Regions from separate parts of the Pseudoalteromonas sp. C2R02 genome, predicted to be linked through region 2. Evidence: predicted binding sites of a transcription regulator. Region 2 holds the regulator's gene; the other holds the start of a gene.
The links. The regulator FNR, encoded in region 2, switches genes on or off when oxygen is low (the NO sensors DNR and NnrR bind a similar motif). The targets are predictions, from matches to a motif close to TTGATCTAGATCAA.

Region 1 (16,987 bases), on a different contig from region 2:
ACAGATAATGATAGTAACACAGCCTCAGATACTGCAAATGTCGTAATACAAGCATCAAATGAAGCGCCTGTAGCACAAATTAATGGTCCATATTCAGCTGTTTCAGGTCAAGAAATAACGATGAATAGTAATGGTTCAGTTGATCCAGATGGTGCAATTGTCACGTACCTTTGGCACTTTGGTGATGGTAATACAAGCTCTCAACCAAATCCAAAACATACATATGCAGCGTCAGGTGATTATACAGTTACATTAAGCGTAACTGATAATGGTGGTTTAACTGCTACTGCAACAACAAATGCATCTATCACTGATATTTCTTATTGTTTAGCTTCAGGCAATACAGGATACGAGTGGATAGCTAATGTTTCATCATCAGGTGTTTCACATGCAAGTGCACAAGAAGGCTATGCAGATAATACATCTGTTATTATTCCTATGGTTGTTGGAAACAATCCTATTGAATTAACTGCTGGTGGCAACTATACAGAGTATTGGACAGCTTGGGTTGACTTAAATGAAGATGGCACATTCACTAATAATGAAAAATTATTATCTGGTTTATCGGGTAAGAATCAAGTGGCAGGTAGTATTACAATGCCAAGTTCTTTGGCAGGTAAATCGGCTCGTATGCGCATAGCAATGAAATATGGCAGTGCTGCAACAAGCCCTTGTGGCAACATAGGTGATGGTGAAGTGGAAGATTATACTGTTACAGTAGGATCAGCTACAAATCAGGCTCCTGTTGCAAATGCAAATGGCTCATATACAGCAACAGTCGGTGATTCAGTTAACTTTGACGGTTCACGTTCAACTGATGCTGATGGCTCAATTGCCACTTACGCATGGAACTTTGATGATACAAACTCATCAGATAATACAAGTGCCGCTATCAGTCCGACACATACTTATACAAGTGCAGGAAGTTATACTGTCACTTTAACAGTAACTGATAATCAAGGTGCTTCACATACAGATACAGCAGTCGTGACTATATCTCCAAGCATACCAACGACTAACTTAGTTGATGCTTGTGCGACTAAAAGTGCAGTAACGAGTGGTAGGTTAGAAAATGGTGTTTCGGCATGTTTAGGTAATGCTTCAACCATGTGGTTTAGTATCCCTGAAGTAAATAATCATCAAAAGATTTCTATCACAACAAGTCATGGTCAAGGTAATCTAGATATTTTATATAAAAATGGTGGCTGGCCGAGTACTAATAGTAACGATGCTTCGGCATCTGGCTCAACAACAACGTGTATCGATGTTGCAGCAGGCACTAACTATTGGTCTTATTTAAAAGTATCAGGAGGGGCAACTGGTTCAACGATTATTGTTGATATGGATGCTGCTGGCTGTCGATAAAATAAGTCATTAAGTAAAATATTGTTTTTACCAAGTGGGTAACTTAGGTTATCCATTTTTTTAAACCGTTAGATCTGAAATACTTTGACGACATAATATCCTGCCAAGCCCTAATTTATCGGTAATATGCAATTGCGCCCCCGTTTCTTTTGCCATCACTTTACTTATATCTAAAGGAGAAAATCAGACACCCACCAGATCTTCAAACAATAGAAATTCAGTATTGATACGGATATCTATCGCTTTTTAAAATGCATCTATTTTTAAAATGCATCTATTAAAACTTGTTGATTAAGGCGTGTTGCTTGGTTTTTTCTATTATCCGCCAATATTGGGCTTGTTCTTACAAGGAATAGTTTGGCTGATTTTACTAATAAAATGACTTAAATGCATGTTTTTAGATCACTTGCTCATTAAGTATCACCATTAATAAATTGGATATTAAAGATATTTAACGCTTAAGGTTAAATTATTATAGTTTTTAAGTGTGTTTTAAATAGGGCTTTTATATAAATATGTAGTGAAGTGTTGATTTTATCTATTCCTTTAAATATGTCCTAAAAGTAAACGATTTATGTATTATCCATATTTATTACACAATTAACCAATACGATACTCCCATCTTGTTAATTTGTAAAAATACATATGAATACTTCTGTTAAACATCAGTGTACAAACTCACAAAGTATTGAGCCGTTTATTAAAACCAAATTACATAAAAATAATGATTTAAAGATTATCAAATCAGAGGTTGAAAGAAGAGATTCTGATAATAATAAAAAATTTTTATATGACAAACTTAATTTAATCCAAAAAGTAGCTGTCAGCGAGTTAGGGCGCATTGGCTACCAATTACACTTCATAAGAGGACAGTATTTTCGTACTACAGCAATTCTAATTTGCGAAAATAATATCGCTACAATTGATCGTGATGGAAAAGTGGTCATGAACCCTAATATCAAAATCAGAAAGTAGAAGCTAAAACTATTAATCCATACTTTATTCACAATTCAATTTTAAAATATAGCTATAGTTAAAACCTAATAAGGCGATTAAATGGAAACTATCCCTAACATTAGCAATTCATTTAAATGTATTAATACTGAAGAATTTAATTCAATAGAACTTAAATTTTTTATTTTAAATGAAAGTGCTTATAAAATAGAGTGGTTCAGCAAAATGACAGGTGCGATGGCGACATTTGTTACATTTAATAATGTTGAATATACAGTCACCCGCCAATGGTCTCAAAGTAAAAATCTAGAAAACTTTGATTTGACTTTTACAGACAATAAAGCTGCATTTAAACACTTTTTACTTAATGTAGATGTTATTAAAGTAGATCCTTATGTAATAAAGCGTGCAAAAAAATGTACAACGGATTTTTTTACTCAACAAGAAGGGCTAGAAAAAATAACAAATCCAAAGTTTTTTTATAGTCGTTTACAAAGCAGTATTGGTATGCGAGTTAATGTTTACGACCAAAGTAGCAAAGATAATTTAATTGCTAAAGGCTACCTTCTACAATTGATAGGAGGAAAAGCACAAGTTCAAATTAGTGAACGGCTTGATTTAAGAGCAAGGAAACCAATTCAAGTTTTTCCTACAAAACAGGTAGCGCTCATTTAATTTTTAAAACTTAATGGAATATTTATGAATAACAAGGATGATACATATACTTTAGACTTATTTTGGTGGTTTATATCAGTCACAGGATTGATTTCTATTATAGTATTACTGTTTTTCTTTTTTCTACTTTAACCTCATGCAATATCACGCCTATCTTTGATGAAGATTAAGGCGTGACGTACCATAGCTATCTGTAAAGTTAATTCATTCAACAACATTAGTTAAGTCTAATTTTTGCATTATGTTAAATAAATAAACATTGATGATACGTTCACTATTATTAAGTGATGATGCCACTTCTTTATTGCTCAATCCAAGTACCAATAACTTGGAGCTCTTTTGGTGTTAATTTAGTGTCATGCTCAGATATTTTGTCACGAAATGAAGCCGATATATAATTTTATTTGTAAGAATGTGATCAACAGCTAAATTATATTCTTAACAAGGATCTGTTTTTAAAAAAACTGCAGTTAAGTCAGGTGCTATTTCATATTTCTTTTGTGAAAAGCTATGCCTTAATCCAACCCTGATCAGCCCTTATTGTTACGCAATTATTAATTTTAACATTTAAATTCTGATTCATAACGATTCGATGTTTAAATTTAAACAAAAAAAATGTGTTGAAACTGAGTTTAAATTTGTAATAAAAATAAATAAATATTAATGGTAAAAAGTTAAAATATAATCAGTTAATTGCTAGTTAAACCTTAGATCTAGTCTAAAATTGTTACTTATGGGGATTGAAACTATGTATCTGCTCTAATATGTATCTACATAGATATTTCAATAATAAAGGAAGAAAAATGAAATATTGTAAATTTTTAACTTCTACTATTAGTATATTTTTTGCTTTTTCGGGAATTCAAGCTCATGCAGATGATGGCATTACAGCCAATGTAGGCGTGACTAACAATTATATATGGCGTGGTGTTACGCAAAGTGATAAAAAACCAGCGGTGTCTGGTGGCATTGATTTTTCGCATAGTTCTGGGTTCTATGCCGGTACTTGGGCTTCTAATATAGACTTTGGCTCTGATGCCACAACTGAAACAGACTTTTACACAGGATTTGCAAGTCAGGTGGGGGATTTCTCATATGATGTTGGTTATATATATTATGGCTACCATGATGGCGATGATTTAAATTTTTCTGAAGTCATGGCATCTGCTTCTTGGAATTTTTTATCTTTAGGTGTATCAACTACTGCTCATAGTGATTGGGATTCTGACTTTGGTGATGATACTTATTTTGAATTGAATCTTTCATTTGAAGTATTTAAAGACGTTGAGTTTGGTATGCATCTCGGCAGTTATGATTTTGATTCTGGTACTGATTACCTTGATTACAATATGAGTCTCAGTAAAGCAGGGTTTAGCTTTATGGTAAGCGCTGTCGATGAAGACGAAATAGATGATGAATACAGTATTTCAATATCTTATACCCATGAAGTAAATTTTTAATATTTAAAATCAACATCTTAAATTAGTTGTAGGGTTTTAAAAAAAAAGAGGTGCCAAGCACCTCTTTTTATTTTATGTTAAGAGGTTACAACCTAAACTCTTTCATTTTCATTTCTAAATTACTTACCAATACACTGAGTCGTTTTACATCATCTTTACTGACATCAGCTTTATCAGAAATATTATGTGAGGTATCAGCTATTTCAGTCACATTTTTATTAATATCATCTACAACGGCACTTTGTTGCTCAGAAGCCGTTGCAATTTGTAAATTCATATCATTTAATTGCTGTACTAAATCAACCACATCAGCCATCAATTTCTTATTATCTTCACAGGCATCAATACTCGCATTTGCCATTTTACTTGAAGAGGTTACCATTTTAACGGTTGTCTGAGTTTCCTGTTGTAACGAATTAATTTTTGAACGAATATCTTCTGTCGATTGTTGTGTTCGACTGGCTAAGGTTCTTACTTCATCAGCTACAACTGCAAAACCGCGACCTTGCTCACCAGCACGAGCTGCTTCAATGGCGGCATTTAAAGCTAACAGGTTAGTTTGCTCTGCGATTGATTGGATCACATCAAGCACTGAACCGATAGATTCACTCTCGATTGCTAATTTTTCTATTGAGTGAGATGCATTATCCATTTCCGAATTTAAGTTATTCATATCAGATTCTAATTTTTGTGCTGATTGTGTGCTTTCACTACATTTGTCATCAGTAGCTTTAACAGTATCGGCCGCAGTTGTGGCATTACGTGCAACTTCTTGAATGGTTGCAAGTAATTGATTTGTCGCAACAGCGACACTATCGGCGTTATCTGATTGATGTAATGTTTGATTGGTTGTTTCATCCATATTAACGAGCATTGTTTCAGTAGACTCAAGTAGTGTTTTTGATAAGTTTTCAACACAATGCAAAATTTCTTGTAGTTCATTTAATAGGTGATTAAACGAGTTAGCAAGGGAAAATAATTCATCATTTCCTTTGTAATCTACCCTTGCAGTTAAATCTTTGTCTTTTGATATATGGTTAACTTGATCTATAAATTGATTTATTGGATTTGAGATACCTTTGCCTACTTTAAATCCAGCAAGTAAAGTTAAAGGAATAAGTACCAACATTATACCGCTCATAATAAACCAAATACTATTAAGCATTTCATCTTTATCTTTCATTGCTTCTGATACATCAATCTCACTTAAAACAGCCCATTTAACACCATCTATATTAAGGGGCCCGTAAGCTGATAGTACATCAACGCCTCTATAATCCTTTATTGTTTTAATGCCAGTTTGTCCAGCAATACCAGATACCGCACCTTCACTTTTGACAGGTTGTAAACCGATAGCAGAGCCACTAGCAACAATTTTTTCTATAATTGTATTATTCACTCCGGAATTTAAAAGCGCTTTTTTGTAATTTTGAGGATCATCATAAAGAAAGCGACTCTGGCTACGTAACAGATAATCTTCTCCAATTAGGTAAGTTTCACCAGATTCTCCTAACCCTACTTTTTCCCATTGTTTTCCATATGTCATCAATGAATTTATTTTATCTATGGGCATTTGAAAGATTAGAATACCAAGCTTTTCACCTTCATCTGAAAAAATAGGGGAGGACATAAACGCAGCAGCATCATGATATGAGGGATAATAAGGTTCAAAATCAATTAAAAAGCTGTGATCAGGTTCTGTACTTTGATTTGCTTTTTTAAATGCTTTTGCAAGACCTGAATTTTTATAAGGGCCGTCTTTTAGAGAAGTAGCAAAATCCAACTCTTTAAAAACACTGTAAATCACGTACCCTGTATTTGGATCAACTAAAAATATGTCATAGAAACCAAAAGCTTCTAAATATTTATTTAAATGAGGATGATATTTTTTATGTATTTTACTATATGTAGTATCGTCATTTGAGAAGTTAAGCTTATTTTTACTCCCTAATTCAAACTGATTACCACTAATGTATGCATGTTGAATTGATCGCGTATTCTGATTTAGTTTAGCTAATTTATCAATTGAACTTTGGCTTAAATTGGGGTTTTGTTGTTTGTATCGTACGTCGAATTGCGATGTATAATATTGTTGAAGCTGCCCAGTTTCTTGAAGGCTAGTTTCCTGATCGAATTTATAAAATGGTTTTGACATTTTCTGCATCATATCACTAACCATTAAATCGCTAGATAAGCTAACAATTTCATGTTGTATGGTAATGAAATATTCTTCTATTTGCGTTTTTTGAATTTCTCTAATTGCAATTAGCTGCTCAAAAGCACGTTTTTCTAATGCTTTTGATGCGATTGAAGATGCTTGCCAACCTACAAGAGAGCCTGCGGTTATTATTCCGATTGCTGACAAAACAACAGATGCAACTATGATCTTATTTGCTATCTTCATTTGTATATTAATCTAATAGAAAAACATACTTCAAAGTTTAGTTAACTTATCTTATCCTAGCCACATGATCATGCTTTTATTACAGTATTTTACCTAGGTAAATAAATCATCATAACGATGCAAAAAATGAATATAGGCCAAAATGCATATTTAAATATCCGTCTACGATATGTGGCACTATGAGGATGGCATTGTGGAAGTATCATGCCACAATGACAACATATCGTTTCTTGTGAACTTGAGTATTTATCCTCTTGCTCTAAGGTATTTTCAGTATCACAATATAGACAATGAATTGTTTCTATCATTATATAACTCCTAACTTGTTAACTGATGGTATAGATGTGGTAACTTATTGGGCAGCGCAGTTGGATTCAAAATTACCGTAAATCCATCACTCCCAAACAAATAGGGCAGATACTCATCTGCTTGCTGATCTATGGTGATGCAAAAAGGTCTAAGCCCTAATCGTTTCGCTTCTAAGATTGCCTGATGGGTATCTTCTATACCAAAACGACCTTCATAATGGTCGATATCATTAGGCTTGCCGTCTGTCAAAATTAACAATAATTTCTGAGTGTTTTTTTGCGCTGATAATACTTTTGTAGCCTGACGGATAGCAGCCCCCATTCGAGTATAAAAGCCAGGTTGTAATGCTTGAATTCGACCTCTTACATCATCATTGTATTTCTCAGCAAAGTTTTTAAGCATGGTAAATCTAACATGATGACGTTTCACAGATGAAAACCCATACATCGCAAATTCATCGCCAACAGCCTCAAGTGCTTCACCAAATAACAACATGCTACTTTGAATCACATCAATAACACGATTATTATCATCTATATGTGCATCGGTAGACATAGATATATCAGCAAGTAATAAACAAGATAGGTCTCTATTATTACTTTTAAAACTACGGTATAAGCCTTTTTGTGGTGCTGGACCTTGCTTGCTTTGTATATGAAAATCTAACCAAGCAGATATATCTAGCTCTTCACCTTGGGGTTGCGCTTTATGCCACTGCTTCACACTTTGTAGTTGCTGAAATTGAGAACGAATTTTTTTAGCTGCACTGGATAAATTAGCAGGTAGTTTTTTAGCTGAACTGTCTTTTGGTAACATAGGTTGTAATAAACACCTATCATCTATCAATTTAGATAATTTATAATCCCATTCAGGTAACTTTAAACCAGCACCTAATGGAATATCATCTTCAGATGCAGATGGTAAATCTAGATCAACTTTGAGTTTTGCTGTTTTTTGATTTTGTTGCTTAGATAATGTAATTTTATCCAAATCTTCTGCAACACGTTGTGCATCTTCATTATCAGTATCATCTTCAGCGCGGTTAATTTTTGAAAACTCACTCCATGAAAATAAATTTTCCAATCTAAAAACCATCATACCATCGCGGGTGTGTGGATCTTGAATTCGTTCTGTTTTCTTTCTTGCCACTTTGCTTTCTTGTTTGTTTTTTGAAGATTCCTTTTTTTGATGGTTTAACTCATTATCAACTGGAGGGCTAATTTGCACATTGGCACTTGGATATAACCATAAATATACCGCTTGTGGAGCATAATTTGCCATAGGAAAATGTGTTACAGAGCCAGGTTCTTTGAGTGCTTGAATAACAGATTTTTCTAAAGCTTGATGCGCTTTTGGTAATGTATCTATTGCAGGTCTAAGTTGTAACAAAGCTTCAAGCATAGCGTAATAGCGGGTCTTTAAACTAGGGTAACGTTGTAAAACATCTAATACTCTTGCTTGATTATCTTTGGCCCAATGGTTAAATTTTTCATCTGATTGTGCAGCGAGCGCTGCAAGCCATAAATAAAGGTTTTTATTTAATGATTTTGAAGGAAAAACAGCAATTGATTCAGGGAGTCTTAAACTCGTTTCATCTTGCCAAGCAAGGCTTAATTGATGATGTGAGCCAGATATCTTTTGTAAAAAGCTACGCCTGACAATATAGTCTCGGGCCGCGGCAGCTTCAACCCGCTTTGCTGGGGAGCCTCCAAGGGCTCTAAAAATCATACCTGCTGACTTACTGACTTGTGCAAATGTTACTTTAGCTTCATCAAAATCAGTGCTTGCTTTTTTAGTGATATATTTATGCCAAATACTACCAACCCATTCTTCCATTATAAATTCTCATTAAGCTGACATCACACTCATAATATCAATAACAAAGGAAAGCAATGTGACTTATATCAAAAGAAGATTTGTTAAATATATTAATCATTTTAACTTTATAAATAATGAGGAGTTAAGAAAAGATAAAGCCCTAAACAATGTTTAAGGCTTCTGGTTGAAACTATATTGATGTGAATTTAAGCGTCGGCTTGCAATGCATCTTTATTTATTTGTGAATTACTTACTGTCACTTTCTTCCTATCTACTAGAAAGTTAGATAAATAAGTTAATAGGCCTATCATGAATACAACACCAGCTGCTTCGCGTAACCAATAGAAGATAGCCAGTTTATCTTGCGTTGCCATAAACCCTAATGCTTCGCCTGTTTCAGGCATACGCTGTAACCAAACTTGTAAGATACCAGCACCCGTTAGAAATAATGTGATGAATACCATAGAGATAGTCATTAACCAGAATCCCCACATTTCTACAACTTGTGCTTTAGGGCTAGAGGACTCTCCGATACCACGTAACTTAGGCATCGCAAATGAGATTATTGTTAATACAATCATTACATAAGCACCGTAAAATGCCATATGACCATGAGCAGCTGTTATTTGAGTACCATGCGTAAAGTAGTTAACTGGAGCAAGTGTATGTAGGAAACCCCAAACACCAGCGCCTAAAAATGCCATTACTGCTGTACCTAAAGCCCATAATGTTGCAGCTTTATTTGGATGTTCACGGCGACGACGATTTACCATATTAAACGCGTATAATACCATAGCAAAGAAAGGTAAAGGCTCAAGTGCAGAGAAGATAGAACCAATCCACTGCCAGTAATCAGGTGTAGTTAACCAGTAGAAGTGATGACCTGTACCTAAGATACCTGTGATCAGTGCCATCGCGATGATAACGTATAACCATTTTTCGATTACTTCACGATCTACACCCGTTACTTTAATTAAAATGAACGCTAAGATTGCACCCATGATCAGTTCCCAAACACCTTCTACCCATAAGTGAACAACAAACCACCAGAAAAATTTATCAAGTGCGATGTTAGATGGGTTATAAAAAGAGAATAAGAAGAATACAGCCAAGCCAATAAGACCTGTAAGCAATACTAAGTTTACAACCGTTTTACGACCTTTTAGGATTGTCATACCTAAGTTAAATAAGAAACCTAAACATACTACAACAATACCGATTTTAGTTATGGTAGGTTGCTCTAAAAATTCCCGGCCCATGGTGGGTAAAATATCGTTACCTGTCATATGCGCTAGAGTAGAGTAAGGCACTAATAGGTAGCCAAGGACAGTTAAAGTACCTGCAACTGCAAATATCCAAAATAATGCAATTGCTAATTTTGGGCTATAGAGTTCTGTTTCAGCTTCTTCAGGTACTAAATAATATGCCGCACCCATAAAACCAAATAATAACCAAACAATCAGTAAGTTAGTATGAACCATCCGCGCAACGTTAAAGGGGATTGCATCACCTAAAAAGTCACCCACCACATATTGAAGACCCATTATCAAACCAAATAGAATTTGGCCTGTAAACAGCATTAATGCAAAAATAAAATAAGGTTTTGCAACAGATTGAGATTGAAATTTTAATGTATTCACGTCATTAACCCTCAATATTTGGTGGCCAGCTATTAACATCCATCTCAGCAGTAAACTTTAGGAAGTCTGCTAGGTCATCAATTTCTTGGTCATTTAAGTTGAACTGCGGCATCTGGCGACGGCCAGGGACACGTAAAGGTTGTGCTTTCATCCAGCCATTCATGAAAGCTTTAAATGTTTCATGGTCACCTGCACCGCGACGGTAAAATACATTACCAAGTTCAGGAGCAAAGTATGCGCCTTCACCTATTAGTGTATGACAACCAATACAGTTATTTTCTTCCCATAATTCCTTACCTCGCTCCACTGATTCAGTTATATTTTCACGGTGATCCGATTTAGGCATTTCTCTTGTTGTATGCATGGTTAACCCGAGGAACACTAAGAAGAAGAACATACTTCCGCCGTAATAAATGTTTCTCGCCATACTTTTTGTAAAGGTTTCGGACATTGTCTCATCCCCTATAATTGTTAAAAAAGCTAACGGTTGTTGAACAAATAAATCTTACGGTACGGTGGGTTTGCTTTATTTGACTTGCATCAAATTTTTTAAATTGGGGAGCTTCGTTATTTGATTTGAATCAACCTTTGTAACTATAGGATTTTAAAGAGTATATAACCTTATTTAAAGTAAGGGTTTAAAAGCTACTTAATAGATATTTATAAAAAGTTTAATTGTTTTTTTATTCATAATTAATATTTTAACATTTTTGATGAGATAAAAGATATTTGTTAACTGCACTAAAAAAGAGGCAATTTTTTTGCCATGGCTCTGGAAAGATTTAGCATACCTAACAGAACAAAAATCGCATGCATGCAAATAAAATAAAACAACATTATCATAATAGACGCATTGATATTATTACCAGCTAAGAATATATAGACGATAGGAATAACAGCTAAAGCGATACCATTTAAAGCACATAATTGCATTGAGCGATATAGATGAATACGTGCTAGTCCAAAACGAGATTTGAATTTAATGAAATAAACTAATAAAAATAGAAATGCTAAACCAGGTAAAATAAGCAAATTAGCAACATAGAGCGCCTGAGCGATTGTTGATAGTTTTTTTTGTGTAATGGCACTGTTGGGCATGAGGTTTCCTTAACTCAAAGGGATCCAGTATATAAGGCCTATGATGAATGGGACAACAATCACATAGGTTAACATCAAAATCCGCCAAAGTTTTGGGCCGCTATTTAGCTCCATAAATACATCCGTGATTTGTTGTCCTTTATACATGGCAGCCGCTAAAACTAACCAAATAGTATAGACTTGTGAAATATCATTGTTATCCTGAGCAAAACCACCAACTATCACTGACTCAACTGTTAATCCGATTAATACAATAAAACTAATTATGAACTGTTTAAAAGTCATCTTCAAACTCTCTAGTTTAGAATATATATTAATGGGAATAAGATAATCCACACTAAATCGACCATATGCCAATAACAGCCACCAGCTTCAAACCCTGAAGTTTGATCTGCTTTATATACGCCATTAGCCGCTTTTTTAGCAATAAAAGCTAAAATTATCATGCCCAATAAAACATGCATAAAGTGGAAAAAGGTAATTAAAAAATAAAGCATAAAAAACGTATTTGTTGATATTCCAAACCCAGCTTCAATTAATACTTGGTATTCCCATGATTTAGTACAAACATATATACATGCAATTAATAGTGCAATTATAAGATGTTGTGCTGCTTTGGTATTTTCTGACTGTTTAATTGCATGAACACTTAATGCCACAAAATAACTACTTGTGATAAGTGCTAGGGTATTTATTATTCCTGCAATGGGGTGAAGATGGGCTTGACCCGATATAAACATTTGCGGATTTAACTGCTTAGTAACAGCAAAAGCGATAAATAGAATCGCAAATACTGTCAGTTCAGCTAAAATAAAAAACCACATGGCTAAATCGCCAGGTAGTTTTTTATCATTGGTATTTATGTCTATTTCATTTTGCATTGTTTTTATTCATCAAAATAAATTCGTGCAACATCCATTAATGCTTCAACTGTAATAGGATCATCGGTTAATGGCTCTGCTAAACAGCATCGGCATACTTCAAGTGCCGGCATACCACTAGACATCATGCGTGCCGCATAAATAAGCAAACGAGTTGATGCCACTTCATCTAAGTCGTTATCTTCTAACCGGCGCAATGCGCCAGCAAGCTCAATTAATTTATAAGCCAGATGTGCGTCAATATTACATTCTTTCATTAAAATTTCTTGTTCTACTTTAGGTTCTGGGTAATCAAACCTAAGTGCTACAAAACGCTGACGTGTACTTGGCTTCATGCCTTTTAGTAAATTTTGATAACCCGGATTATATGAAACAACTAACATAAAACCCTTTGCGGCTTCTAATAGTTCACCCGTTCTTTCTAGTGGGAGTATACGGCGGTCATCGGCCAATGGATGCAATACAACCGTTGTATCTTTTCGTGCTTCAACAACTTCATCTAAATAACAAATGCCACCTTCTCGCACAGCACGTGTTAAAGGACCATCTTGCCAATAAGTGCCATTTGGCCCTATTAAGTGACGCCCAACTAAATCAGCTGCCGTTAAATCGTCATGGCAAGCAACTGTATATAAAGGTTTATTTAATTTTTCAGCCATATGCTGAACAAACCGGGTTTTACCACACCCAGTTGGCCCTTTAATTAAAACGGGTAATTGATGTTCATAAGCATACTCAAATAGAGATATTTCATTTTTTTGTTCTTGATAAAATAATTCTTTTTGATCTGATTCTATTTCGATAATATTATCAGTTGAAGCTGCAGATGTTTGAGTCATAAAAAGAAAACCTTAAGCACATATTGTTGTTAGCTATAAGGTACTCTTGTTATATGAGAGTGGTTTTGATTTTGATCAAGTCAAATGAGAACTCGCATCAACTTGGTTTAATAATAACTTCACTTTTCTTTAGGAATGTATTTTGCTGCGGGGCGATCGATGTCAATCGCTTGGGGACCATCTACCCATTTTAATAACGTCCCTTCAGGGTTATCTTTTTGTACTTCTTGGCATGCAGAAATACATTGCGCGCACTGTGTACAGGTAAACTTAGCCCGTTTCATGTTTCGTGTAGGAAGACGCATTGGGCAGGCCTTATCACATGCTTTATCACACTCTCTACAGGCTTTTGCACGTGTACGATCAAACTTTACTGCCATCGCTTGTTTATTTGCCATCCATATAAGACTTTGAAATAAACCCAAAGCACAACCGTATTTACAAAATATGTGACGCGCAAAAATAAAATCGAAAGAAAATACACAAGTCGCAGCGATTAGAAATATGGTTGATCCAAAGCCTACTTCTAAATTAACCAAGTCAATAAGCAATGGTACGGGCGGCATTAAATAACTGAGTAAACCTACAGCCCAAGTGAATGCCATACTGATACTAATAGCCGCAACAATAAGCCTAGGAATAATAGCTTGATTCTGCTTTTCAGGCTTTTCCCATAATGTAACCCGATTTAATTGTTTCAACATCACTTGGTTTATCATTTCTACAACCGAAAAATGTGGGCACAACCAACCACAATAGATACGCCCAAACTTCCAAATTAAAATAAGAGAAGTGCCTACAAAAGCAATGGCAGGTAAGAATACTTTTAAAAATATAATAGTTGTTGCTTGTACAGTGGTACCTCCTTGATGGATAACGCTCTCAAGACCTAATGTCCATTGGTGGCCAAAAAATATAAAATGCCCTAAAGTTAAATCAAAACGAAAAATATCTAAAAGGGGAGCGAATAAAAAAAGTAAGAAAAATAATGTACGTGTCATTGTTCTTGAATGCTGATAAGTCATGAGAATACTGCTTTATGAGCTGGTTTTGAACAATTTTAGCAATAACTAGCACCACTAAAATTGATCAAAGTCTTGTTTAATTAAAAGAATGTCTAATATTTATCTCGATCATCTTATTTATAACCACGCTCAATTAAATGTTGCGTATATTGTTTATCAGTACCATTAATATGTTTTATCAACCAATTTGTTAAAAATTCACACACTTCTTCAAATACTTCATGGCCTTTCTCGTTATATTTATCTTGCATATGGGATATTTGATTTATCATATCTTGATGTTGTTTTTTATGTTCATCAAAATTAGGGTAATCATTATCACTCATAATTTCTTCTTCTCGTTCAAAATGATATTTAGTGTAATCAATTAAATCATCCAATGCTTGGCGTTCAAACTCTTCACTCATTGCATAGTCATATGCAGTATTAAATTGATTTAATAAATTGATTAATTTTTTATGGTCTAAATCTAAAACCTCTATACCTACACTATACTCTTCCTTCCATTTTAATTGCGTCTCTGTTTTAGTTTTATTGTATATAAATGGTATTAATAGCAGGGCTAAAATTAAAATCCATGAAATAGGATTATTCATTCCTGATAAAAAACCAAGAAATATTGCAACTATGATCAAACCGATAATTGCAGCGTATAACAATGCCTTAGAATGTTTCTTCATTTCTCTATACCCTTAATTTTTATGTGGTTTCTTTAACTTCAGATACCACAATATGAATTTACTCGGGGGAAATTATTGTCATAGATCAAACAATTTTTAGTTTAACTTTAATTAAAATTTAATCAGTTTAAAAATTTGATCTAGGTCAGGTTGCCATAAATAAAATTGATTGATAGTGCGCTCAAAGCAGAATAATTATTCAACAAAACGCATTCCAGGGTTAAGCGCCGAATAATAATTCTGAAAATCATTTATTTAAAATACTAAACCTGAGGGAAAAATGATGAAAAAAGTAAAAACAGCATTATCAGTTCTCACTATGGCACTTGGATTTGCAACTACAGGCATAAGTATGTCGGTATCAGCTGCAGAGCCAACGTTATCGAAAGCTGACTTTGAAAAAGCACAATTACAATATTTTCAACGTTGTGCCGGTTGTCACGGTGTTTTACGAAAAGGTGCTACAGGGAAAAGCTTAGAGCCAAAAGAAACACTGAAAAAAGGTCAAAAACGTTTAGAAAAAATTATTGCATACGGTACAGAAGGCGGTATGAATAATTTTGATGACATTTTTAGTAAAAAAGATATATCAAATTTAGCGACATTTATTCAAATGAAGCCACCTGTACCACCAGAAATGTCAATTACACAAATGCGCAGCCACACAAAACAGTTTGTAGACGCAAAAAACTATCCAGCAAAACCTATGCATAACCTAAACTGGAAAAACTTCTTTATCGTTATTGAACGTGATGCCGGTAAAGTAGCTATTGTTGATGGTGATACTAAAAAAGTGATTACGCATATTAATACTGGCTACGCAGTACATGTTATTAAAGGTACTGAGCATCATAAAATTGATCATGCTGAAGATGTAGGTCGCTTTTGGTACACCATAGGTCGAGACGGTAAAGTTACAAAAATTGATTTATGGCAAAAGCCAGAAAACATGTTAGTTGCTGAAACTAAAATGGCCTATGACGCTCGCGATATTGCCGTATCAGGTGATGGTAAATATGTTATTGCTGGTGGTTATTGGCCTGCTCACTTCGTAATTATGGATGCAGTTACATTAAACCCGCTGAAAGTCGTTTCTACCCGTGGTTACAATACTAAAGGTGAATTCATAAACGAAGCTCGTGTGGCTGCAATATATACGACACCAAACGAATCAAGCTTTATGGTCGCAGTAAAAGAGCTTGGTCAAATGTGGCAGGTCGATTACAAAGATTTAGACAACTTATCTATTACACAAATAGATTCTGCAGAATTCTTACATGATGGTTTCTTTGACCCAACAGGGCGTTATTTCCAAATTGCAGCTAACGCATCTAATAAAATGGTAGTGGTTGATACTAAGACACGTAAATTAGAAGCTATGATTGACGTAGAAAGCCTACCTCACCCAGGTCCTGGTGCTAACTGGAACGATAAAAAATGTGGTCCAGTTGGTGGTACGACGCACTTAGGAATGGGGCTAGTTTCTGTATGGGGTAACGATCCTATTGGCCATCCAGATAAAGCATGGAAACTATGTTACGAAGTTGAAACAGATGGTGCGGGTGCATTCATCCGTACCCATGAAACATCACAATTTGTTTGGGCTGATCAACTAAAACACCCTGAGCCTGAAGTACAGCAATCCGTTCAAGTATTTGATAAAGATACACACGAAATTGTTAAAACAATTCGTGTAACAACTGAACCCGGTAAAGCAGCACTACACATGGAATTTAATAAAGGAGGCTCTGAGGTTTGGGTTTCAGTTTGGAACCGTAAAGAAGCAAGTAAGCCAACAGGTGAAATTGTGGTTTATGATTCTAAAACACTTAAAGAGAA
Region 2 (16,987 bases):
AAGAGCAAGATGTTGTTCATCATCAGCAGAAGCATTCACAGCTGCGATGATATTGCCTTTTGCAGGCCATAAGTGCTCTTTTATTAATAATACAGGGCAAGGACATTTTCTAATTAAATGCCAGTCAGTTGGCGTAAATATCACTGATTTTAAAGTTGCATGTTCGTGGGTACCTTTTAAAACAATATCGTAGTTTTCATTAAGTACGGTTTGTATAATTGATTCGAAAGGGCGATTATGCCATATAACCTTGCAGTCAATATCTAAAGTTTCTTTGTATTGCTCTATTAACGAATTAATCCATGAAATTCTGTCATTTATAACAGCATTACGCATAGCCTCTCTTTCATCAAGAGATAGCATAGTCGTCATTTCATAGGAAAAATCGTATATGGTTAAAAATGCAGTGATTTTAGCACCAGATTTTTGTGCTAATTCAAATGAACGTTTTAAAGCGGTTTGTTCTGATTTACTTGGATCAATTACTGCAAGTATTTTTTTTATTGTATTCATCATTTAACCTCTCAAATTTGCTTACTTTTAGTGTAAGTTAAGTTAGCAGATTTGACAGGTTTAAATGAAAAAAAATTGTCTAAGATCAATATACAAAGACGAAATTATTCGCTTTTAGATTTGGTACCTGCAATTGTATTCAATTGCTCAAGATCAATAATGGTAATGAATTTACCTTCAACTTTTATTACATCTGACTTTTGGAAGCGGCTCAATAGTCGACTAATGGTTTCTACTGTTAAACCAAGGTAGTTTCCAATTTCTCCACGTGTCATAGTTAATCTAAATTCTTTTTTAGAAAATCCACGTTCACCAAATCGTTGAGATAAATTACAAATAAAAGCAGCTAATCTTTCTTCGGCTGTTTTTTTGTTTAAAAGTAATAACATCTCTTGATCGTAGTTGATTTCACTACTCATCATGCGCATTATTTGTTGGCGTAATTTTGGTAATTTTCCAGATAACTCATCTAAAGTAGTGAAAGGGATTTCACATACCATAGCAGTTTCCATAGCCTGTGAATAACTTTGATGTTCCATTTTAAATATACCATCAAAACCAATAATATCACCTGCTAGATGAAAGTCAGTGATTTGCTCATCACCTTGTTCAGAGATGGTATAAGATTTAAACGAACCTGAGCGGACCGCAAAAATAGAATTTAATTTTTTGCCGGCTTCAAATAGTAAATCGCCTTTATGAAATGGTTTTTTACGTTCGATGATATCATCAAGTTTACCCATTTCGCTTTCATTAAGTGTTACAGGTAAGCATAACTGACTGATGCTACAACTATTACAGCTAATTTGGCAATTTGAACTTGTCGGTATTTTATTTTTAAGATCCATTGAAATTCCGTCTATTTTAAACTACTACTATAGATTAATGCAGTGCGTTTTGGGTTGCAATAGCTAAAAGGTATAAACCGTAAAATACTAAGATATTACCTAGAACAATACGGATTATGCTGTTATTGAGCCAGTTATTGATAGTTTGTGCTGCAAAACTTAACCCTATCATGGCAGGTAAGGTGCCTAAAGCAAAACTAGCCATAAATAATGCGCCTGAACTCGCACTTTGTGTTGTGATAGCCCAAGTTAATGCAGAATAAACTAATCCACAAGGTAACCAGCCCCAAAGCGCACCATATGCCAATGCTTTTTTCTTTGTATTGAGTGGTAATAAGTATTTATTCAATTTAACAATATGCTGCCATATTGCGAATTTCCCAAATTTTTCTAACCAATTTAAGCTTGCTGTCAAACGCATGATATATAGGCCTACAAGCACCATAAAAATACCACTTATAAAAGATAAAAATAAAGAAAAATCGTTTGATTGTTTAGCAAAAACAGAACTAATGCCACCTACTAAAGCGCCGCAAATACTATAGCTTAATAATCTGCCTAAATTATAAAGTAGGGCATATTGTTGTGCTTTTGTTTTGTCTTCAATCGCAAATTGTAAAGATGATGCAATACCACCACACATAGCAATACAGTGCCCACTACCAGCTAGACCCATAAAAAAAGCGGTAAAAAATAAAGACTCTGTCATAGCGGCTGATTATTCTTTGGATCTTTCGTTTTGTTAGGTTTTGTCTTAATTTCACTATCGTCAAATAATATACTGTGGGCTTGTTTGTCTAAATCAGAAAACTGTTCACTTTTAACGGCCCAGAAAAAAACAGCGATTGCGATTATTACAAATATAATTGCTATCGGAATTAATACATAAATGATGCTCATTATTTCAATACCTTTGTTATGGTTTTAATAGTCTTAATGAATTTGTTATCACGATTATAGAACTGGCTGACATGCCAATAACAGCCATCCAAGGTTGAACCATGCCCATTGCTGCTAAAGGCAAAATAGAGCCATTATATGCAAGAGAAAGGGCTAAGTTTTGTTTCACAATACACCGTGTTTTATGACTGATTTTAATTAAATGTTCAATGGAGCTTAGATCACTATTTAATAGCACAACATCGGCTGTGTTTTTAGAAATATCGGCACCAGATTCCATAGCAATCGATAAATGCGCAGTATTAAATACTGGACTGTCATTAACGCCATCACCTACCATAGCAACAACATGATTTTGTTTAATTATATTAGCAACGTAGTCTTGTTTTTGAGCGGGGCTACAGCCCGTTTGTACATCATCTAAAGATAATTTTTTTGCAAGGTCAGGCCCTGCCTGTGAAGGGTCGCCTGTTAATAAGTGGGTATTTAAGTTTTTATCTTTAAGAAAAGATATTAACTGTTGTGCACGATCACGTATTTTGTCTTCAAGTTCAAATGCAGCGATAGGTTTTTCGTTAATATAAAGCACAACTTGAACTGGGAGCTCTAGAGCGTTAAACCAGCCATTTTTACCTATGGCGATATCTTGACCTTGATATAACCCTTTAATACCAAAACCGGTCTCAATAGTAACATCTGTCAAAGGTTCTAAAGACGAAGTATCAAAATTAAAAGCCTTAGCAATAGGATGTTGTGAATGAAATTCTAAACCTGAAGCTAAAGCTAAAATTGTATTTTCATCGTAACGATTATCTAAATAATGCGACTTTTTGATTGTAAAACAGCCCTCAGTTAACGTGCCTGTTTTATCAAATGCAAAAGAATCTATTTTTGTGAGGGTTTCGAGTACATGTGCTTTCTTTATTAATAAGCCTTTTTTGGTTAAATTTGCCACACTGCACGTCAATGCAGTAGGAATAGCAAGACTTAATGCGCAGGGACAAGTTGCCACTAACACTGATATTGTGATCCAAAATGCGTGCTGTGGGTCTATGCCATACCAATATGTAGCAGTAAAGCCTGCAACAACTAATAAAACGGCGACAAACCACTGAGCAACTTTGTCGGTAATTTCAGCAAGTTTAGGGCGACTGGTAAGGGCCTTATTTTGTAGGCTAACGATTTGATTTATTAGGGTATGCGTGCCAAGTTGGTTGACACTGATTTTAACTAAACCATCATGGTTAGTTGTACCAGCATAAACCTGAGTATTGATTTCTTTAGTAACAGCCTGATGCTCGCCTGTCATCATCGATTCATCAACTGTGGTCTCACCCTCTATCACCACACCATCAGCCGGTATAATTTCACCCGGTTTAATTAAAATGATATCTTTAAGTTTTAGTTTTTTTGCTGCGATTATTTGTTCTTGAAAATTATCTACAATACGCGCTGTTAGTGGTAATAGCTTTTGTAAATTTGATGTGAACTCACTGGCTTTTAAACGCGCTCTAAACTCTAAATACTTGCCTAATAATAAAAGGAAAGTGAACATACAAATTGATTCAAAGTAGACTTCACCAGTATTAAAAACTGTTGCCCAAGTGCTTGCAATATATGCCCCAAAAATAGCTAAGGAAACAGGCAAGTCCATATTGAGTTGTTTGACTTTTAGTGCGCGTATGGCACTGGTTAAAAAGGGAAGGGCAGAATAAAGAATTACTGGAGAGGCTAAAACGAAGCTGATCCACCTAAAATATTGCTCAAAGTCATCTTCCATATCAGAAAACATATCAAAATATAAAGCAAAGGCAAACATCATAACTTGCATTGTCATAATACCTGCAACACCAAGTCGGCGTACATATGACTTGGCAACTTGTTGTTTTTGAGCTTCTTCTACATCTGGCTGAAAAGGGTATGCTTTATAACCAATACGCGCCAAAGCTTCAATAATAGTACTTAATTTAAGTTGTGATTTATCCCACAAGATCATTGCACGGTGTGTCGATGTATTTACATCGACTCGCGTAATATGCCCTAAAGATAATAATTGTTTTTCGATTAACCAAGCACAGGCGGCACAGCTAATGCCTTCAACGCTGAGTAAAACTTCTGATAACTCGCCCGAATGATGTATGAAATCTTCTTGAATATCGTCATCATCATAACTTTTGAACATTAATAATTGCTCAGGGATCAGTTCTTGTACTTTTCCAGCAGCAGTGGTCCTAAACTTATAATAATCAGTCATACCAGAAGAAATGATAGATTCAGCAACAGCTTGGCAACCGATACAGCAAACAGGTTGCGCTTGATTATCGTATTCTACAGTTTGAATAAACCCCAAAGGGATACTTTCAAGACAATGAAAACATTCAGATTGTGAAGAAAAGGCATGTTCTTTGGGGTGTGTCATAGATTACTTATTTTTTATTATATTGTGGTGAGATTTTAAACGCTTGGTCGTACGGTAACTTAATGGTTTCTTTTAGTTTCCAAACACTGTCAAATGGTTCGATAAATATATTAAAACGACCATCAATAATTTTATCTGTTAAAGCGGTAAATTCACCATTACCATTTTTAGTTAGCATGACTGTAAAATCGTGCGCTTTAATCGTTGTATGGTAAAAAGAGACTTTTAAGGAAGGCACATTATTATTGTCACCTTTAGTGAATTTAAACGACACAGTATCATTATTTATTTTTAAATCACCATGTAAATACAGTGCTTTTGCTTTATCAAATTTGGCTAAATCTAAATTGATTGCTTTACCTTTTTTGTAGTAATCATCAACTACCATATCCGGCGTATTTGAAAATGCGATATATGCAAAAATAGTACATGCAACAACAGTTGCTAATGGAATAAATAGTAAAAACCAAGGCCAGAATTGCTTATACCAGGGAAGAGTTTTTGTCATTTTCTGAAGCGTCTTAATCAAATAAATTTAGGCCGTATTTTACTTGAATTTACGACAAAATCATAGATTTTAGGTATAAAAAAAGCCTCCAAAAGGAGGCTTTCATACATTTAAAAATGCTTACTTAGAATTAGATAAACTGTAAACATAAGCACTGATGATATGTACTTTATCTTCACCTAAAATATCTTTCCAAGCAGGCATTACGCCGGCACGACCTTTAACTAAAGTTTCTTCTACAGCGCGTTGTGAGCCACCATATAACCAAACTTTATCTGTTAAATTTGGTGCGCCAAATGGTAAATTATGAGCCAGTGACCCTTTACCATCAGCACCGTGACAAGCAGAACACATAGCAAACTTAGCTTCGCCTGCATTAGCGTCTTTTTGATTAACTTTACGACCAGATAAGCTTAAAACAAATGCTGTCATTTCTTTTACGCCTTGTTCGCCAAGTGCATCACCCCAAGGTGGCATTTGAGCGATACGCCCGTTCATTAAAGTCTCTTTTATTTGTGCAGGAGAACCACCATATAACCAATCGTTATCAGTAAGATCTGGAAAACCTTGGTAACCACGTGCATCTGAACCATGACATTGCGCACAGTTTTGCGAAAATAAACGCTGACCGATTTCTAATGCTTGTTCATCAGTTGCAAGATCTTTGATGTCACGTTTAGCGAAAGATTCGAATAAAGGACCGAACTTTTCTTCTGCTTTACGCATTTCAACATCAAGTTGAACCGTTTTACCTGCTGCTTTGGCATCAATTACCGCTTGCTTTGATTCTGCAAGAGATTTAATACCCTGATTTGAACTTGTCCAATTACCTAAACCTTCCCAGTTACCTAAACCTGGGTAAGCAGCTAGATAATAAACAGCCCATATAAATGTTGCGAAGAACATATAAGTCCACCACTTAGGGAGTGGATTATTTAATTCTTCAATGCCATCAAATTCATGGCCACAACTTTCGCCTTCTTCAACCCCAGCATAGTTTGTTAAGTTCCAAACTAATAAGCCAAAAACAATAGCTAAACATGCTAGTGTTAAAACGACGACCCAAATGCTCCAAAAGCTAGTCATTTCTCAGACTCCTTTTCTTTATCGTTGATTGTCGTTTCGTGCTTTTTTTCGTCTTCGAAAATCGCATTAGCAGCTTCGTCAAACTTTGACTTAGTACGCTTACTAAATGCCCACCAAACGATAACAATAAAAAGTACCATTAAAACCAGAGTAAATATGCCTCTGAATGTTCCGTAATCCATAATTCTTTAACCTATAAAAAATTATTTCAGATGAGTACCAAGCTGTTGTAAATATGCAATCAAGGCTTCCATTTCTGTTTTACCTTTAACTGCAGCTTTAGCACCAGCAATATCTTCATCTGTGTATGGCACACCAAAACCTTTAAAAACTTCTAGTTTTTTAGCGATTAGTTCACCATCAAGTACATTTTCATCTAACCACGGGAAAGCTGGCATATTAGACTCAGGTACTACTGAACGCGGATCCATTAGATGCGCATATTGCCAATCGTCAGAATAGCGACCACCAACACGTGCTAAATCAGGACCAGTACGCTTAGAACCCCATTGGAAAGGGTGGTTCCATACGCTTTCACCTGCAACAGAGTAATGGCCGTAGCGCTCAACTTCATCACGGAATGGTCGGATCATTTGTGAGTGACAGTTATAACAACCTTCGCGCACATAAATATCACGGCCTTCCATTTCTAAAGCTGTTAACGGACGTAATCCATCTACAGGTTCAGTGGTATCTTTTTGGAACATAAGTGGAGTAATTTCAACTAACGCACCAAAACTAATTGCAAAAATCGTTAATATTGCGAATAAACCAACATTTTTTTCAACGATCTCATGCTTATTTTGTGAATTTTTTTGACTCATTATCTACCCCTTATGCCGGATGTACTTCAGCTTCAAGCGAGTCGTTTTTCGCAGAAACTGTTTTAAGTACGTTGTAAAGCATGATCACCATACCTGCAACGATGAATACACCGCCAACAAAACGCATGAAGTAGAACGGGTATGAAGCTTCTAATGACTGTACAAAGCTATACATTAAAGTACCGTCAGAATTAACTGCACGCCACATTAGACCTTGCATTACACCTGAAATCCACATTGCTACGATGTAAAGTACCACACCGATTGTATGTAACCAGAAATGTGTATTGATTAGCTTAGTGCTATACATACGACCTTGGCTAAATAAATTAGGAACTAAGTGATAAACAGCACCAATAGATACCATTGCAACCCAACCTAAAGCACCTGAATGTACGTGACCAACAGTCCAATCAGTGTAATGCGATAATGCATTTACAGATTTGATTGCCATCATCGGACCTTCAAACGTAGACATACCGTAGAATGAAAGAGATACAACTAAGAAACGTAATACTGGGTCATGACGAAGTTTATGCCATGCACCTGAAAGCGTCATAATACCATTGATCATACCGCCCCAAGATGGAACGAATAAGATAATTGACATAACCATACCTAAAGATTGAGTCCAATCAGGTAAAGCCGTGTAATGTAAATGGTGAGGACCAGCCCAGATGTATAAAGACACAAGTGCCCAAAAGTGAACTACAGACAAACGGTAAGAATAAACTGGACGACCTGCTTGCTTAGGAACAAAGTAATACATCATGCCTAAGAAACCCGCTGTTAATAAGAAACCAACAGCATTATGACCGTACCACCACTGTACCATAGCATCTACTGCACCAGCATAAATCGAGTAAGACTTAGTCAGTGATACAGGGATTGCCATGCTGTTTACAAGATGTAATACAGCAACAGTTAAGATGAAACCACCGTAGAACCAGTTTGCTACATATATATGAGATACTTTACGTTTAATTAAAGTCCCAAAAAATACAACTGCAAAAGTAACCCATACTATTGTGATCAATAAATCTATTGGCCATTCAAGTTCTGCGTATTCTTTACCTTGTGTCATACCTAAAGGTAATGTAATAACAGCGAGTACAATTACAAGTTGCCAACCCCAAAAGGTAAATGCAGCTAATTTGTCAGAGAAAAGACGCGTTTGACAAGTACGTTGTACCACATAGTATGCGGTAGCAAACAATGCACTAGTACCAAATGCGAATATAACGGCGTTCGTATGTAACGGACGCAGTCGGGAGTATGTTAGCCATGGTGTGTCGAAGTTCAATGCAGGCCAAACTAACTGGGCTGCAATAAGAACACCAACACTCATACCAATAAGGCCCCAAATCACAGTCATGATTGTGAATTGTCGTACAACTTTATAGTTGTATTCTGTTTGTGATGCTACTTGGCTCATTTTCCGGCTTCCGATGCAATAAATTGCATTAAGAAATCAACTTCCTATTCTAAAAGAATAGGCCCTACTTATTTTCATCTAGTTTATTTTTTAAATATTGTGACGTATTTAAGAAACAAACCAGACAAACCCTTATTTTTGCGGGTGAATGATAAATATTTTAGCGATAAAAAGATACCTCAATTGTTCAAAATAATGACCTTAATCAAACTATGGGTATTAACTAGTTATTTTAATCTCAAATTTGTTGTATATTTTGCTATATCATTATAATCACTAGATTAAAAAGTGACCATTTAAATTGAAGATGTTAAAATATAGTACGATTTTAGTAGTAGCTAGCTTGCTTTTAGCATGTAACTCTGAGTCAGAAAACAATGCCCTAGATTCTAGCTGCAATGAAAATAAGCCCTGTAACTATAGTGGGGGATATGAAATATCGCTAGCAAATGAAATAATTACCCCTGAAGATGAATTTATTATACAATTTAAAGCGCCTAAAGACATTAAAATCAATCAAGCTAAGCTTGAAGGTCTTAATATGTATATGGGGAGCATTCCTTTATCGTTTGAATATAAAAATGGTACTTGGCAAAGTAAAGCGATGGTGGGGGCATGTGCTGAACCTATTATGCAATGGCAATTATCATTAGATTTTATTGACCAAACCTCACTTGAGCATAAAAAGCCTATCTCATTAATTTATAATTTAACTTCTCAATATTAATTAGATGTTTTATTTCAATTTAACATGCTGTTGTAGGTATTATTAAATATCTACACGTTAATTCTTTCTAAAATATGACCAGATGCCTAGGGTTACATTTTATCACAAACTACCTGGTTAAAATTACATTTCGAGAAATAAATTCTGTAAGTTGTTGTTATTTAATGTTTAATTAAAGTTTTAATTGTGTGTTCTTCTTGAGAATAACCTAAATGTAACTATAAAATTTCGACTTTCATGATTCCCTTTTTTAGGTTCAGTTTCTATTCAGTTAAATAATCATAACCTTGCTTTATCGAATTGAAAGGTAACAGTTTCCTTTTGATTTTACATCTTTTGATTTTACATATAAATAAAATAGGGTTTATAAATGAAAAAAACACAATTGAATTTAGCTGTAATTACAACATTCTCTGCTTTAGCTGTACCTAACGTTTTTGCACAAGAAGTATCAGTACCACAAATAAATACAGATATTGAAAAAATCCAAGTTACTGGTTCTCGTATAAATAGAACTGATATGGAAACTGCAAGCCCAGTGACGATAATCTCTTCTGACTTTATCGCGAAAAGTGGTTATACATCTGTTCAAGATATTTTATCTACCCAACCAGCAGCTGCAGGTATGAGCTTAGGCTCTTCATCAAATAATGGTTCAGGTGGTTCAGCTACAGTTAATTTACGTGGTATGGGTGCAAATAGAACATTAGTCTTATTAAATGGCCGTCGTATGGTAGCATCAGGTACAGGTGCTGACTCTTCAGTGGATTTAAATACAATTCCTGTTACGATGATCAAATCAATTGAAATATTAAAAGATGGTGCATCAGCAGTATATGGATCAGATGCAATTTCCGGTGTTGTAAATATCATCACGAAAAAAGATTACGATGGTACTGAAGTAAATATTGAAGGGAGTCAAACTGATAAAGGAGATGGAACTAGCACAGGTATAAGTTTATTACATGGTATGCAGCTAGGTGACGGAAACTTAGTTTTAGGTGTTCAGTATTCAAAACGTGGTGAAGTAAGTCAGGGGGACCGTGATCATATTGACCCAGGCTGTTCTTCTTTTGTAGAAGAGGGATCATTAGGTGGAAAAACTCCTGATGGTAATGGTGGCTTCGAAGACAGAACAGATTGTTATGACTATACAGATGATAGTTATGCGCAAACACCAAATGAATTAGTGAGCCTGTTTAGTAGTTTTAATACCGATTTAGATTCAGATACACAATTAAACTTTGATTTTATGTATACCCGTCGTGATTCAAATCAGCAAATGGCTCCACAACCTGCCAATATAGATTTAGATACATCGAAATTAGATGATAAATATACAGACCAATTTAAAGATGAAAATGGTAATACGCCAGATGAGCTAAATTATCGTCGTCGTATGAGTGATGCCGGCCCACGTATTTTTGAACAGACTACCGATACTTATCGTGCTTCATTAGGCGTACAAGGACTGTTAGATAATGATGCACAATGGGATTTGTCTGTAACTTATGGTCGTAACGACTCAGAAGATAAAGTACAAAACTCAATTCATGCCGGTAATATGGAACAAAGTATCTACGCCAATCAAGATTTATGGTTTAGTGGTGAATCAATTGACTCTGAGTTTTTAGCGTCAGAAGGCATTATGTACACAGAAACCAATAAAGGTGGAAACGAGCAATTTATTATGTCAGCTGGTCTAAGTGGTTTAACTGAGTCAGATCTAGGCTACGCAGTTGGTATTGAAAACCGCTTCGAAAGTGGATTTTATACGCCAGATTTAATAACACAAGCAGGAGAGAGCACTTCAGCACAACAAGACCCAACATCAGGTAGTTACTCAGTACAATCTATGTATGCAGAGTTTTCGTTACCGGTATCAGATGCATTAGCAATTGAAGCGGCAACACGTTTTGATAATTACTCAACTTTTGGTAGTGCGATCACCTGGAAGCTAGGTGCAACATATAGTTTCAGCGATAGCTTTATGATCCGTTCAGTAGCGGCTACTGGTTTTAGAGCGCCTAATGTATCTGAGCTTTATTCTGGTAACTCAGGTTCATTTGATTATTTAGATGATCCATGGGGCAATGCACAAGATGCACAAATATTGGTTAACTACACCGGCGATGAAAATTTATCTCCAGAAGAAAGTGAATCATTTACATTAGGTGCGGTTTGGGAAATTGCAGATGGTTTATCAACAACAGTTGATTACTGGAGCTTTAATATTACCGATGCAATAAGCCGTGCTAATGTTCAAAATCAAATGAACCTATGTTATGCCGGTGATATACAAGCATGTGATTCAATTAATATCACTCCAGATGGTGATTTATCAGATATGACATCAACATTAACAAACATAGGTTCACAAAAAACGTCAGGTATTGATTGGAATTTAAGTTATAGACAAGATGCATATAAAGTAACTTTAGATACAACGTATTTACTGAACTTTGAAGAAGATGGCGTAAATTACGAAGGTACTATTGATGGCAACATGGGTGGTTATTCAAAACTTAAAGCAAATCTTTCAGTTGATGTAAATGTGACTGACAATCTAAGCATGCTTTACAACGCACAATTTATTCAAGGTATGGATGGTGAGGATTATGGCGATACTAATTCAACCGATAACGTGATTTATCATAATGTATCAGCTGCATATCATATGAATGATCAATGGAGCGTTAATGGTGGTGTTAAAAACTTGCTTGATACAGATCCTGAATATGTACCAGATGGCAATGATATGAATACAGTGCCAGGTTTATATGATGTTGTTGGTCGTACTTTATTTTTGAGCACTTCTTACAAATTCTAAAAATTAGAATTGTAAATATAAAAGACAGCACTTACTGTCTTTTATATTCAAGGCTTTAATAATTTATACATTTAGCATCTAACTCTGCAAGATTATTTACTCTACTTATATATTCTTTACATCTTATCTAAAAAGTTAAATATCTATTACATAAAGATTAACCTCAAGTCATGATGACTATCCTTTCTTATGTTTCTTAGTCAAAGCCAAGCTATCAAGTAATGCAAATAAGGTTAACTTTGTTATTTTTTTGAAAACACCAAGTTGTTTGCTGTGTGTTTTTATTCATAAATTTGTATCTTTCCCGAAAATTACACTTGATTACAACTTGCATTTAAATGATTTCAAACCTGATTTAAATTAGATCTTTGTATTTTATCTTGTTGTTATTTGGGTGTTTTAACTTGTTATTTTAGTTACATTAAATTACATTGTTATGGGTATTCACCTTCCTTTAACTTCCTTGTTTGTTATTTGATCTTCCGTTCAGTTTTCGTTCATTTTCACGACTTTATGTTAATAGGCAGCCGGGAAGCAGGACTATAAAAACAACTGCTGCCCTCCGATAATATCGGTAAATAATTACAACAAGTAGGGTTATAAAATGAAAAAAACACAACTAGGTTTAGCAATCATTGCAGCCGTTCCATTATTCTCAAGCATGCAAGCAATTGCTGCTGATACTTCAGCTCAAGAAATTGAAAAAATTCAAGTAACAGGTTCACGTATAAACAGAACTGATATGGAATCAGCAAGCCCAGTTACGATTATCTCTTCAGATTTTATTGCACAAAGTGGTTATACATCTGTAGAAGAAATCTTATCGACACAAACTGCAACAGCTGGCGGAAGTTTAGGTTCTAATTCAAATAATGGATCAGGTGGATCTGCAACAGTTAACTTACGTGGTATGGGTACTAATCGTACATTAGTACTATTAAATGGTCGCCGTATGGTTTCTTCTGGTACAGGTGCTGATTCTTCAGTAGATTTAAATACAATTCCTGTCGCAATGATAAAATCTATCGAGATTTTAAAAGATGGTGCATCTGCTGTTTATGGTTCTGATGCAATATCTGGTGTAGTTAACATCATTACTAAGAAAGACTATGAAGGTACAGCTATCACAGCTGAAGCTAGCCAAGCCGCTGAAGGTGATGGTACTAGCTCAGGTTTTAGCATTCTTCACGGTATGGATTTCGCAAATGGTAATTTAGTATTAGGTGCACAATACTCAAAACGTGGTGAAGTGATTCAAAGTGATCGTGACCATGTAGATCCAGGTTGTTCATCATTCTTACCTGGTGGCTCTTTAGATGGTAAGACTCCGGATGGCAATGGTGGTTTTGACCCCAGAGATGAGTGTTATGATTTTACTACATCAAGCTATGCACAAACGCCAAATGAACTTGTAAGCTTATTTAGTAGTTTTAATACTGAAATTGATGCTGATACTGAATTCAATCTTGATTTAATGTATACACGTCGTGACTCAAATCAACAAATGGCACCGCAACCGGCAAACATTGATCTCGATGCTTCTAAATTAGACAGCAAATATACCGATCAGTTTATTGATGATGAAGGGAATAAGCCTGATACATTAAATTACCGTCGCCGTATGGTAGATGCCGGCCCTAGAATATACGAACAAACAACAGATACATACCGTTTCTCACTAGGTCTAGAAGGTATGTTAGATAATGATGCAAGTTGGAATGTAGATGTTACATATGGTCGTAATGATTCTGTAGATAAAGTTCAAAACTCTATCCATGCAGGTAATATGGAAGACGATATCTACGCCAATCAAGATTTATGGTTCAGTGGTGAAGCAATTGATCAGTCTCATCTTCAAGATGCTGGGATCATGTATACTGAAACTAACAAAGGTGGTAATGAGCAGTTTATCATGTCTGCAGGTTTAACCGGCGTTACTGAATCTGACTTAGGTTATGCTGTAGGTATCGAAAATCGTTTTGAAAGTGGTTTTTATACACCTGATTTAGTAACTCAAGCTGGTGAAAGTACCGCAGCACAGCAAGATCCAACATCAGGTAACTATTCAGTACAATCAGTTTATGTTGAACTTTCTTTACCTGTAACAGAGCAGTTAGCTTTAGAAGCTGCGACTCGTTTTGATAACTACTCTACATTTGGTAGTGCAGTAACATGGAAATTAGGTGCAACTTATAGCTTTAGTGATGAGTTTATGCTCCGCTCAGTAGTTGCTACCGGTTTTAGAGCGCCAAGTGTCGCAGAACTATACTCTGGTAACTCAGGTTCTTTTGATTACCTAACAGACCCTTGGGGTAATGAGCAAGATGCACAAATCCTTGTAAACCGTACCGGTGGCGAAGATTTAGATGCAGAGCAAAGTGAATCATTTACTTTCGGAGCTGTTTGGGAAATTGCTGATGGTTTATCATCAACAATTGATTATTGGAGCTTTGATATTACAGATGCGATAAGTCGTATAAATGTACAAGAGCAAATGAATGCGTGTTATGCCGGTGACCAAGTAGCATGTGATTCAATTAATATTACTATGGATGGTGATTTAGATAATATGACATCAGCATTAATTAATGTTGGTTCGCAAAAAACATCAGGTGTAGATTTCAATTTAAGCTACAGACAGGATATGTTTAAGGTCGCACTTGATGCAACTTATTTACTTAATTTTGAAGAAGATGGTGTTAACTATGAGGGTAACATAGATCCGAACTATGGTAATTACTCTCAACTAAAAATGAATTTATCAGTTGATGTCAATATCAATGAGAATTTAACTGCACTTTATAATGCGCAATACATTCAAGGTATGGATGGTCATGATATATACGCAGATGGTGATTATTCAACTGATGATGTTATTTATCATAATGTTTCAGCAAATTACAATGTGAATGACAAATTAAGCTTTAACGCTGGTATTAAGAACTTAATGGATACAGATCCTGAATACATGTCAAATGGTTCTGATATGAATACTGATGCTTCTATTTACGACGTAATTGGTCGTACATACTTTATGAGTACTTCATATAAATTCTAAAGTTAAAAAAATTTAACAGACTAATCCAAGGCAGCGTTCGCTGCCTTTTTTATACCTATAAACATGGTGTGTAATAATTACTTACAACATTAGGCTGGCATCTCAAGTCACTAGCAAGTTAAAGTGAAATTTATATTACATAAAACCAAATTAGCCACTTAAAACATATTAAATTTTTACTGCTTAGTAAATAACCTAGCTAGCATCTTGGTTAATAAGGTTAACTCTGTTAGTTATTTGTAAATGTGAGATAAACACTTGTTTATCTGTGTTCGGTTACATATGATAACATTTTGCGCACAAACAATTGCACCTGTGTTTTTTTTGTTGGTGAGCGTGTTTAACTTGCTGTTTTTAAACTGTAATAACCCTTAACTACTATAACAATTCTTCACAACTCAAACTCACCTTCTGCTTGGAATTATCATTTGAATATTACTTGTTCAGATGTTCAGTTGCCGTTCAGTTTCAAAGCTCTAAGTTGCATCTCAGCCGGGGAGCAGCAAGACAGCTAATAACTGTTTCCCTCCGTTAAAATCGGTAAATAATTACAACAAGTAGGGTTATAAAATGAAAAAAACACAACTAGGTTTAGCAATCATTGCTGCCGTTCCATTATTCTCAAGTATGCAAGCCGTTGCTGCTGACACTTCAGCTAATGAAATCGAAAAAATCGAAATCACTGGTTCTCGTATTAAGCGTGCTGACATGGAAACAGCTAGCCCAGTAACTATTATTGGTGCTGACGATATTAAAGCATCTGGTGCAACAAGCATCGATGGTGTTTTACAAAAAATGACTGCGACTGGTGGTGCGATGACTAACCCAGGCGTAAACAATGGTTCTGGCGGTAATGCTAGCATCAACTTACGTGGTTTAGGTTCACAACGTACTTTAGTACTGTTAAATGGTCGTCGTATGATCAACTCAGGTACGGGTGCTGCTTCAACAGTAGATTTAAATACAATACCTGTATCTATGATCAAGCAAATCGAAGTGCTTAAAGATGGTGCTTCAGCTGTATACGGTACAGATGCTGTAGCAGGTGTTGTTAACATCATTCTTAAGAAAGACTTTGAAGGCCTAGACATGAATCTTCAGTCTGGTATTTCTGGTCAAGGCGATGCAGAAGAATCATCTATCGATTTCACAGTAGGTACTTCTTTTGACCGTGGTAACATCGTTTTAGGCGTTCAGTACACTGACCGTGGTGAAGCTAGCCAAGCAGATCGTGACTTCTCAAGCTGTCCAGTTTCTGAGCGTAAAGCTGAAGATGGTTCAATCGAGCTATATTGTGGTGGTTCAAGCTACTCAGCTGGCGGTCATGTATGGGGCCCAGATGGTGAATCTTTACAAGGTAATCCAGATGACTCTTTCAAAGATTTTACAGACGAAGATAAATATAACTATTCAGCAGATAGCTACCTTTTCACGCCAATGAAGCGTTTAAACCTAACTGGTTTAGCAAACTTTGAATACTCAGATGATACAAATCTTTTCTCTGAGTTCACATACTCAAAGCGTTGGTCTGGTCAGCAAATGGCACCACAACCAGTATGGTTTGACTTTACTTATGATGAGTCAATGGGTGATTCACTAGTTGAGCACGGAATTGAGTACGGTGATGAAGTTTCTTACGGTCGTCGTATGACAGATACGGGTACTCGTGACTTCTCACAAGTAGTTGATACTGTACGTACAGTGATCGGTGCTGAAGGTGTACTTGATAACGATTGGTCTTGGGATGCAGCTGTAAACTTTGGCCGTAACGATTCAGTTGACCGTTTATCAAACCTACATAACATGGGTTCAATTCAAGATGATATCGAAAATGGCAGC

Region 1: a site for FNR is predicted at 15,284-15,297, ahead of KO527_RS14190 (bacteriohemerythrin). Genes of this name have one in related genera too.

Annotation. Positions count from the first base shown of each region.
Region 1 covers NZ_JAHKQC010000034.1:194,261-211,247, forward strand. Annotated here, with positions in the region: gene KO527_RS14115 (PKD domain-containing protein) at 1-1,365, shown strand, start outside; gene KO527_RS14120 (hypothetical protein) at 2,011-2,340, shown strand; gene KO527_RS14125 (hypothetical protein) at 2,422-2,994, shown strand; gene KO527_RS14130 (LuxR C-terminal-related transcriptional regulator) at 3,199-3,318, opposite strand; gene KO527_RS14135 (TorF family putative porin) at 3,798-4,454, shown strand; gene KO527_RS14140 (methyl-accepting chemotaxis protein) at 4,540-6,858, opposite strand; gene KO527_RS14145 (DnrP protein) at 6,948-7,166, opposite strand; gene KO527_RS14150 (VWA domain-containing protein) at 7,177-9,003, opposite strand; gene KO527_RS14155 (cbb3-type cytochrome c oxidase subunit I) at 9,192-10,625, opposite strand; gene KO527_RS14160 (cytochrome c) at 10,630-10,989, opposite strand; gene KO527_RS14165 (hypothetical protein) at 11,367-11,723, opposite strand; gene KO527_RS14170 (cytochrome C oxidase subunit IV family protein) at 11,733-12,008, opposite strand; gene KO527_RS14175 (cytochrome c oxidase subunit 3 family protein) at 12,020-12,604, opposite strand; gene KO527_RS14180 (CbbQ/NirQ/NorQ/GpvN family protein) at 12,610-13,443, opposite strand; gene KO527_RS14185 (4Fe-4S binding protein) at 13,563-14,468, opposite strand; gene KO527_RS14190 (bacteriohemerythrin) at 14,582-15,148, opposite strand; gene KO527_RS14195 (cytochrome D1 domain-containing protein) at 15,432-16,987, shown strand, end outside.
Region 2 covers NZ_JAHKQC010000028.1:46,523-63,509, forward strand. Annotated here, with positions in the region: gene uspE (universal stress protein UspE) at 1-513, opposite strand, end outside; gene fnr (fumarate/nitrate reduction transcriptional regulator Fnr) at 618-1,361, opposite strand; gene KO527_RS10330 (sulfite exporter TauE/SafE family protein) at 1,396-2,070, opposite strand; gene ccoS (cbb3-type cytochrome oxidase assembly protein CcoS) at 2,067-2,261, opposite strand; gene KO527_RS10340 (heavy metal translocating P-type ATPase) at 2,278-4,680, opposite strand; gene KO527_RS10345 (FixH family protein) at 4,688-5,188, opposite strand; gene ccoP (cytochrome-c oxidase, cbb3-type subunit III) at 5,309-6,274, opposite strand; gene KO527_RS10355 (cbb3-type cytochrome c oxidase subunit 3) at 6,271-6,456, opposite strand; gene ccoO (cytochrome-c oxidase, cbb3-type subunit II) at 6,478-7,098, opposite strand; gene ccoN (cytochrome-c oxidase, cbb3-type subunit I) at 7,109-8,533, opposite strand; gene KO527_RS10370 (hypothetical protein) at 8,835-9,260, shown strand; gene KO527_RS10375 (TonB-dependent receptor) at 9,631-12,090, shown strand; gene KO527_RS10380 (TonB-dependent receptor) at 12,695-15,148, shown strand; gene KO527_RS10385 (TonB-dependent receptor) at 15,719-16,987, shown strand, end outside.